2 regions of the Cupriavidus sp. UME77 genome follow, and region 1 is predicted to be linked to the other one. Evidence: predicted binding sites of a transcription regulator. Region 1 holds the regulator's gene; the other holds the start of a gene.
The links. Region 1 encodes LexA, which represses DNA repair genes until DNA is damaged. Its sites were predicted from a motif close to ACTGTATNNNNATACAGT; they were not measured.
Positions count from the first base shown of each region.

Region 2: the regulator LexA is predicted to act here: its motif matches at 1,359-1,376, upstream of A9975_RS07170 (ATP-dependent helicase).

Region 1 covers NZ_LZZU01000006.1:294,143-298,730, reverse strand. The annotation lists gene A9975_RS03135 (hypothetical protein) at 137-970, shown strand; tRNA gene A9975_RS03130 (tRNA-His) at 1,126-1,201, opposite strand; gene A9975_RS03125 (hypothetical protein) at 1,306-1,476, opposite strand; gene lexA (transcriptional repressor LexA) at 1,585-2,241, opposite strand; gene A9975_RS03115 (asparaginase) at 2,469-3,467, shown strand; gene rpsF (30S ribosomal protein S6) at 3,569-3,943, shown strand; gene priB (primosomal replication protein N) at 4,018-4,317, shown strand; gene rpsR (30S ribosomal protein S18) at 4,321-4,588, shown strand, end outside.
Region 2 covers NZ_LZZU01000017.1:43,451-48,038, forward strand. The annotation lists gene A9975_RS07170 (ATP-dependent helicase) at 1-1,223, opposite strand, end outside; gene A9975_RS07175 (TlpA disulfide reductase family protein) at 1,477-2,031, opposite strand; gene A9975_RS07180 (thioredoxin family protein) at 2,155-2,604, opposite strand; gene A9975_RS07185 (hypothetical protein) at 2,761-3,369, shown strand; gene A9975_RS07190 (LysE family transporter) at 3,417-4,067, shown strand; gene A9975_RS07195 (YifB family Mg chelatase-like AAA ATPase) at 4,359-4,588, opposite strand, start outside.

The DNA.
Region 1 (4,588 bases):
GGCGAAATGCTGATGTTGGGTTCCGTCCGAGACCTCTATTCTGTCTGTTCCACTAAGCTGCCGACATCTACACCCGCCAACCCGTGCCCAGGAGGCAACCAGGGATCGCCGCGACTTTCTTGCCCTTCTTGGCGGCGTGCTGCTGCTTACCGGTCGCGCGGGTGCGGAAGACCTGATCGGGGAGAGCCTGAACGGCGATTGGCTGGTATCGGTGTCCGGCGAGGCGCGCGAGCGCCTGCTGCGGATTGCCGGCGCGGCTATGGCAGGTGGGCAACTGAGTGCGGGTGACTTGCGCTACTGCTGGCTGGATGCGAAGGCCTTCGCGCCGGCACGCGACTTCAGGGGCAGCGTGAGCGGCGACACGCTGCGCATCGCGTTCTACACCAATGCCAATTCGTTGATCGAGGCGGAGTTGCGTGTGGGTGAGCAGACCATCCTGGGCACTTTCATCAACGCCAAGGGCCGCAAGGCTGAGGTGCGGCTCACATGGCTGTCGGCTGATGAGGTCAATGCGCTGCGTGCCGACGCGACGCAGGCGGGCGGTCCAAGGAAGGGCGGTGTAGGTCGCTATCCTGCACAGGGTCGCCTGGTTGCCGGTCCAGGCTCGCGCATCGTGCTCGGCTATGTTGGCGCGGTCAACTGCCCCGCGTGCCGCGGCTATGAGGCTGAGTATTTCGGTCGCACGGAGAAGATGAAAGTCTCGCTGCCGGCGTTCGACCAGATCGACTACATCACTATCAAGCTAGGCGGCTTTCGTGGGGTGGTCCGGCCGCAAGACCTGCCGCCTTACCTGTCCTGGGCCGGTGGCGATCGGCCTGGCGGCAGGCCGATCCTGCAGAACCATGGCACACCGTTTTTCCTGGCGGCGGTGGGTGAGCAGATCTGGGGGCAGGGGCATGGTGTGTCGGGGCTGGAAGGCATCGTGCTGCCGCAGATCCGGCTGGCGCTGGCTGAACGCGGCATGACGTAGAGCATGAATCGACGGCCCTGCCGTTAGGCGGCGGGGTGGGGATGAGGGTGCTGAGTATTCCCACCGTGGGAATATGGCGGGAATAGAACACCGCTTTGGGACGCACAAACAAAAACAGCGCCTTGGCTAAGGCGCTGTTTTGTAAAGCAAATTCTTGGGGTGGCTGATGGGACTCGAACCCACGACGACAGGAATCACAATCCTGGACTCTACCAACTGAGCTACAGCCACCGTCGATGTCGTTCTGCTTGGTGCCGAACGACGAAGAACAAGATCATACAATGCAAAGAGCCGGATGGCTAGTACTCTGCACAAATTTTTTTAGTGCCACCTGCTTAACCAGCCAGCTTGGAGGATTCCTCCAACTCGAGCATTCGGCAGATAGCGGCCATGCTGCCAACCATGGTGCGTCGTTGTGCGCCCTGGTAGATGCGTACGCCTTTGGACTGGCGGAAGGGCACGGGCTTGACGGGGCGGCGGGCGGAGAGGCGGTTGGCTGGCAGCATGGCTACACCTGGTGACTTGCAACAACAGTTAGCGGTACCCGCTACGCGGGTGCGTTGGCACAATCGGGTGTCGGCTTGTACGGGCTTCGCCCGCCTCAGCCGCACTCGTCAGAAGGCGCCGGGGCGGATGAGGCCGACAGCGATGCCCTCCAGTGAGAACTCTTCACGGCCGGCTTGCACGATGATGCTGGGGAAGTCGGGGTTCTCGGCAATCAGCTCGATGGTGTCGCCGCGGCGGTTGAGGCGTTTGACGGTGACGTCGTCGCCCAGGCGCGCTACAACGATCTTGCCGTTGGCGGCTTCGCTGGCGCGCTTGACGGCGAGCAGGTCGCCATCAAGGATGCCGGCGTCGCGCATGCTGAGGCCACGGACCCGGAGGAGGTAATCGGGCTGCACGTCGAACACCGAGGCGTCGACCTGGTATTGGCGATCGATGTGTTCGGCGGCGAGGATCGGGCTGCCGGCTGCGACGCGCCCGACCAGTGGCAGGGTTAGCTGCATGACGCCGGCCATAGGCAGGGAGAACTGGTCGGGTAGCTCCGAGTCGCTGCGGGAGACCTTGAGGCGGATGCCGCGGGAGGCGCCGGGGGTGAGCTCGATCACGCCTTTGCGGGCCAGGGCACGTAAGTGTTCCTCGGCTGCATTGGGTGAGGAGAAGCCGAACTTGGCGGCGATCTCAGCGCGCGTGGGCGGGAAGCCCGTGTGCTGGAGGCTGCTGCGGATCAAGTCGAAAATCTGCTGCTGTCGCGGTGTCAGGGTCGCCATGGTCGCCGGTGTTTGAAAACACTGTATGTTTAAACAGTATGCTGTGATTTTATACAGTATCGAGTGAAGTGCAAGCGGAATTTTTGGGAGTTTGCGCATTGACAGGTGCGTCCCACGGATCTTGGCGCGTGCCGTGATGAGCGGGCAGAGGGTTACAATCCGCGGCACCTGAAGCGTGTTGCGCTGCTTGCTGTTCAACTTTTCTGGCTCCCGACCACATTCCCGCCATGTCTCTCCTGCCTCGTGTCGTCGTGCTCGCTACTGGCGGCACCATTGCCGGTTCTTCTTCCAACCCAGCTAGCAGCGCGAAGTACCAGGCGGCGACGGTGCCGGTGACAGCGCTGCTCGACGCGGTACCGGCGCTGGGCGCGGTGGCGCGGATCGAGGCCGAGCAGGTTGCACAGGTAGATAGCAAGGACATGTCGTTCGCGCTCTGGTCCAGGCTGGTGGGGCGCGTGGCGTACTGGTCCGCGCAGCCCGATGTGTCAGGCATTGTCATTACGCACGGCACCGATACCCTGGAAGAGACGGCCATGTTGCTGCACTTGGCTTGCGTGGGTACGGTGCCAGTTGTGCTGACGGCTGCGATGCGGCCGTCGACCTCGTTGTCGGCGGATGGCCCGTTGAACCTGCTGGATGCGGTGCGCGTAGCGGCGGATGTCGGCGCGATGGCCAAGGGCGTGCTGCTGGTGATTAATCAGGAGATCCACGCAGGGCGCGATGTGATGAAGGCGCACACATCGGCGGTGAATGCGTTTGTGTCGCCGGTATCCGGGCCGATTGGCTTTGTTCAGGACAACCTGGTGCGCTTTGTGCGCACCCCCGGCCGCTTGCCGGCCAGGGCCTGGCCGGTCCCTTGCGCATGGCCGCAGGTCGAGATCGTGGCCAGCTATGCGGAGCCGGGCCGGATCGTGGTGGATGCCTTGGCGCAGGCGGGCGTGTCGGGCCTGGTCGTGGCGGCCGCTGGCAACGGGTCGGTTCACCAGTCGCTGGTGGAGGCATTAGCTGACGCTGCTGGCGCGGGCGTGGCAGTGGTACGCAGTTCGCGCACAGGGGCAGGGCATGTGGCGATTCCTGCATCTCCCCGGCCGGCGGCGGGAATTTTTGTTTCGGCCGGCGACCTCAATCCTTATAAGGCACGCGTGCTCCTGGCGCTGGCTCTGGCTGCGGAGCCAGGATTGGCAAAGGATCCGGCGGCGCTGCAGGCACTATTCACTGAAAACTGAGGCGGCTTGCTCCCGATAGCAAAAGCACGCTATACTTTAAGGCTATTCAACCTTGCTGCACCGGACATGGCGCTCGGGCAGCTTATCCAAAAGGAGCGTCAATGCGTCATTACGAAATCGTATTTATCGTCCATCCGGACCAGAGCGAACAAGTCCCGGCCATGATCGAGCGTTACAAGACGCTGGTCACGTCCCAGGAAGGCCAGATCCACCGCGTGGAAGACTGGGGTCGCCGTCAGATGGCCTACATGATCCAGAAGCTGGCCAAGGCTCACTACGTTTGCCTGAACATCGAATGCGGCAAGGAAACCCTGGCTGAACTCGAACACGCGTTCAAGTTCAACGATGCTGTGCTGCGCCACCTCATCGTTCAGACCAAGAAGGCTGAAACCGCACCGTCCCCGATGATGAAGGAAGTGCAGCGCGAAGAAGCTCGCAAGGCCGCGCAACAGACCAGCGAAGTCCAGGCCGCCTAAGTGCGGACTGTTGTGGTTGCCGCCGGCGTTGATCGCCGCGGCGGCAAGTGCGGGCATCGGTGCGGGAGAGTGCGTTGAACCAGTTAAGGCTCTGCGCAACGCTCGCGGAACGCGATGCCTTGCGTTACACCCCGGCCGGGGTCCCCGTGGTCAACTGCATCTTGCAGTACGCGGGCGAGACGGTCGAGGCGCAAACGCCCAGGCAGGTGGAGTTCGCCATCGCCGCCATGGGAATTGGTCAGATCGGCCAGCGGCTTGAGCGTACCCCGCTCGGCGCGATGCTCGACTGCGAAGGATTCCTGGCCCGCAGGCACCGCAACAGCAAGGCTCTCGTCTTTCACATCACTGGATGTAAAGCATTCGAAAAGGATTGAATCATGGCATTCGTCAAACGTGACAACAAGAACAAGAAGCGCTTCCAACAGCAAAACCCGCTGTTCAAGCGCAAGCGCTTCTGCCGCTTCACCGTGGCTGGCGTGGAACAGATCGACTACAAGGATCTGGACACCCTGAAGGATTTCATCGGCGACAACGGCAAGATCACGCCGGCCCGCCTGACCGGCACCAAGGCGCACTATCAGCGTCAGCTCGACACGGCCATCAAGCGCGCGCGTTTCCTCGCGCTGATGCCCTACACCGACCTGC
Region 2 (4,588 bases), on a different contig from region 1:
GTGGATTCCAGGAACTTCAAGCCGCCGAACTTCACGAACGGGATGTTGCGCCGGACCAGCTCGATCTCCAGCTGCGCGCTGTGGTCGGCGGCGCGGAACAGCACCGCCTGCGACAGCAGCGCCAGTCCGGCCTCGCGCCGCGAGAGGATCTGCTCGACCACATAGCGGGCCTGGTCCGCCTCGTCGTTGACCACCACGATCTCCGGCTTCTCGGCCGAGCCGCGCTCCGACCACAGGTCCTTGGTATAGCGCTCGGCCGCCAGCCCGATCACCGCGTTGGCGGCGGCCAGGATGGGCTGGGTGGAGCGGTAGTTCTGCGACAACGTGACCATGTCCGCGGCCGGCGAGAACTGCGCGGGGAAATCGAGGATATTGCGCACCGTGGCGCCACGGAAGGCGTAGATCGACTGGGCATCGTCGCCCACCACCGTCAGGCCGCGCCCGTCGGGCTTGAGCGCGAGCAGGATGGCAGCCTGCAGTGCATTGGTGTCCTGGTATTCGTCCACCAGCACGTGGTCGAAGCGCGCGCCCATGTCCTGCGCCAGCGCGGGCTCGGCCAGTGCCTGCGCCCAGTAGAGCAGCAGGTCGTCGTAGTCGAGCACCTGCTGCTTCTGCTTGGCTTGCACATAGCCGGCAAATAGTCCGCGCAGCGCATCCTTCCACATGGCATAGCGCGGGAACCATTGCTTGAGCACGTCTTCGAGCGGCGCCTGGGTGTTGACCACGCGCGAGTAGATCGACAGGCAGGTTTCCTTGCGCGGGAACCGCGAAGCCTGGGCCGACAGGCCCAGGTCGTGCCGCACCACGTTCATCAGGTCGGCGGCGTCGCCGCGATCGCAGATGGTGAAGCTGGGCGACAGGCCAAGCGTTTCCGCGTACTCGCGAAGCAGGCGCGCGCCGATGGCGTGGAAGGTGCCGGACCATGTGAGTGCCGCGCGCCCCGCCCCGGAGGCTTGCATGCCCAGCGCCTGGTCGACGATGCGCTCGACCCGCCGCCCCATCTCCGACGCCGCGCGGCGCGAGAACGTCAACAACAGGATGCGGCGCGGGTCTGCGCCGCCCAGCACCAGATGGGCAACGCGGTGCGCCAGCGTGTTGGTCTTGCCCGAGCCGGCTCCGGCGATGATCAGCAGCGGCGCGGCGGGCTCGTGCGTCACGGCCGCGCGCTGTTCCGGGTTCAGGGTGGACAGGTAAGCCGGTGTATCGGGGGCGGCGGCATCCACGGTGTCGGGCGGCTTGACGGCGGGTGCGTCGCAAAGCACGGCGCTGGAATCGGGATCGAGTAACACGGAGCGGGGGCCTTAGGGGATGCCGGGCGCAAGTGCGCTGGCCAGCATGGGCGGGGAAAGCTGCTGGCAACTGTATATCCATACAGCCGGGCTGCGCAAGCCGGGCGTGGCCCGACGGCACCTGGCAATAAAAAAAGGTGCCATGGAAGGCACCTTTCCGGGCGGAGGCGGCGGGCCAGGCAGTGGCTCAGGCCGCCTTGGCGAGCGCGCCGTCGAGCAGCTTGTGCAACGCGTCCCACTCGGGCTCGCCCACATAGCGCTTGAGGATATGGCCATCCTTGTCGATCACGAAGGTGGTCGGGGTCAGCTGCACTTCGCCGAATGCCTTGGCGGCCGCGCCGTCGGAATCCATCGCCACCTTGAACGGCAGCTTGCGCGTTTGCGCATAGTTCATCACGTACATGGGCGGGTCATAGCTCATTGCCACGGCGACAAACTCCAGGCCCTTGTCCTTGAACTTGTCATAGGTGCGGACCATGTCCGGCATTTCCTTGACGCAGGTGACGCAGCTGGTGGCCCAGAAGTTGACCAGGTAGACCTTGCCCTTGAGATCGGCGGTGCTGATTTTTTCGCCGGACAGCAGCGTGAACGTGGCGGGCGGCGCCGCATTGGCAGGGGCGATGGCGCGATAGCCGAACCAGCCCAGCACGGCAACCAGCAGCACGGCGGCGATCACAGGCCACAGCTTGCGCGAGGCGGTGCTTGCCGGGGTGGGTGCGGTGGGGGAAGCGGAGGTCGTCATGATGCTCGCCGACAGGTCAGACAAGCCACTATTCTACTGCTGCTGCCGTGGCGCTGCCGGCTGCATGCACCGAGCCGCCGCGGATGCGACGATTGGCCGCAGCCGCGTGCGCCATCGTGCGCCTCAATGCGCCTTGCTTGCCAAGGCCGAGCGGGCCTGGTCCAGCGCCTGTTCAAGGTAGGCGCCATAGAAATCGGGCTGCATGCCGCGCAGCGGCGTGGCCAGGGAGCGGCCGCGCGCGTCGAGGAAGAGCACCGTGGGCGCTACCGCCACATTGCGGCTGCGGGCCCATTCCCGCGCGGTGGTCATGCTGCCATCGGCGTTGCGCAGCGGCGTGTCGGCGGTCATGTCGAGCTCGCGCGCCTCGATTTCTCCCGCCGCGGCTTGCGGGCCGAGATAGTTGCGGCGCACCGTTTCGCAGTACACGCAGCCGGGCAGTGTCACCAGCACCACCAGGGGCTCGCCCCGGCTGGCCGCAGCAGAGGCCTGGGCGGCGAGATCGTTGACGGGGGGCAGGTGGGCCGTGGCGGCCAGGGCGCTCGTGCTCGCCGCGACCAGCATGGCACCCAGCATCGCCGTGCCGGTACGGCGTGCGGTGCCAAAGACACCACGGGTGGATGACTGCATTGGCTGGATCGATGGCTGGGTTTGCATTGGCGGGCAATGTGGATGAGCGCTGGCACGCGGGTTCTACGATAATAGCGGCTTATTTCCGCATTCGCCGCCCTGATGCCCCACGCCTGGTTTCCACGGTTTTTCCGCTTGCCGCAGTCCCTGCTTGCCAAAGCCATCGTCCTGGGCGCGCTCGGCGCCGGGCTGATTGCCTGTTCGCCCCGCTATGACTGGCGCACCATCCAGTCCAACGAAGGCGCCTACGCGGCGCTCTATCCCGGCAAGCCATCCGGCGCCGCGCGCGAGGTGGCGATTGCCGGGCGCAAGCTGCCCATGACGATGGACGCAGCCCGGGTCGACGAGACCTTGTTCGCCGTGGGCGTGGTGACCTTGCCCGCCGATGACGCAGAGTTGCGGCAGGCGGCGCTGGATTCCATGCAAAAGGGCTTGCTCGGCAACCTCGGGCCGCATCCCGCCGAAGCGGTCAAGACCCGCAAGGTGACGGTGATGTCGGCCGCATCGCCGGCCGTGGCGCTGGAGGGCGTGGAGGTGCAGGTGGCCGCGGTATCGCCGCAGGACCAGTCGCCACGCAGGCTGACGGCGCGGCTGGTGGCGTCGGGCGTGCACGTCTACCAGGCGGTCGTGCTGGAGGCGGGAGAGGCCGCGCGCGACCAGCGCCAGGCGGAACAGATAGACCAGTTCCTGACGGGCTTCCATCCGTTCTGACCTGGGCGCTCCAAGCTTCAAGACAGTTCATTTCCAGGAGTAATGCAATGCGTTGGGATGTTTGGCTGGCCTATTTCGCGGCCTGTTGGGTGATTGCCGTGTCGCCGGGTTCCGGCGCGGTGCTGTCGATGAGCCATGGCCTGTCCTACGGCCTGCGCAAGACCACCACCACGATCTTCGGCTTGCAGACCGGGCTGGTCATCATCCTGCTGGTGGCCGGCGGTGGCCTGGGCGCGCTGCTGGTGGCCTCCGAGCATGCCTTTGCCGTGGTCAAGACGATCGGTGCGCTCTACCTGATCTACATCGGCGTGCAGCAATGGCGCGCGCGGGTGGACGGCGGCCAGGGTGATGCCGTGCCGGGGACGGAAGCACCGCGCGTGGCCGCGCTGAGCCCGCGCCGGCGCTTTGCCACAGGCTTGCTGACCAATGTGACCAACCCCAAGGGCATCATCTTCATGGTGGCGGTGTTGCCGCAGTTCATCGATCCCGCCCATGCGCTCGGGCCCCAGCTTGCCATCCTGGCCGCGACCATGTGCGGCGTGGACCTGGTGGTGATGCACGGCTACGCGCTGCTGGCCTCGCGCATGCGCGGCCTGTTGCGCAATGCGCGCGCGGTGCGCTGGCAGAACCGGATCTTCGGCAGCGTGCTGGTGGCAGTGGGCGCGGCGTTGTTCTTCGTCAGGCGCCATCCGGCTTGAGGACTCGGGGCCGGCTCCGCGCCGGCCCGATCCGTCCATATGTCTATCTATCGCTGGCTTCCCAAGAGTGCGTTTGCTTCAATAAGGTAAGACGAAGACGACCCAAGCGGAGGCAAGCAATGCGAAGCTCTTCCCCCCAGCAGGCTCCACTGCATGCGCGACCGGTCCACACCGTGCCGCCGGCCGAAGATCCGCTGCCGCCGGGCGTGCCGCCCGACCTCCCTCCGATCGAAGAGCCCCCACCGCCGTCGGAGCCTCCTGTGGCCGTGCCGCCGCGCCGGGCGTGAATGGCTAGGGTGTGCGCAAGGCGCGCCGGTACTGGATAGCCTCGCCCACATGGCTCGGCTGCAATGGCTCGGTGCCCGCCAGGTCGGCAATGGTGCGGGCGATCTTCAATACGCGGAAATAGGCGCGCGCCGACCAGGCCAGCTTGGCCATGGCGCCGCGCAGCAATGCCTGCGCCTCGGGCGTGAGCGGGCAGTATTCGTCGATCTCGCGACCGGACAGGGCGGCATTGGGCT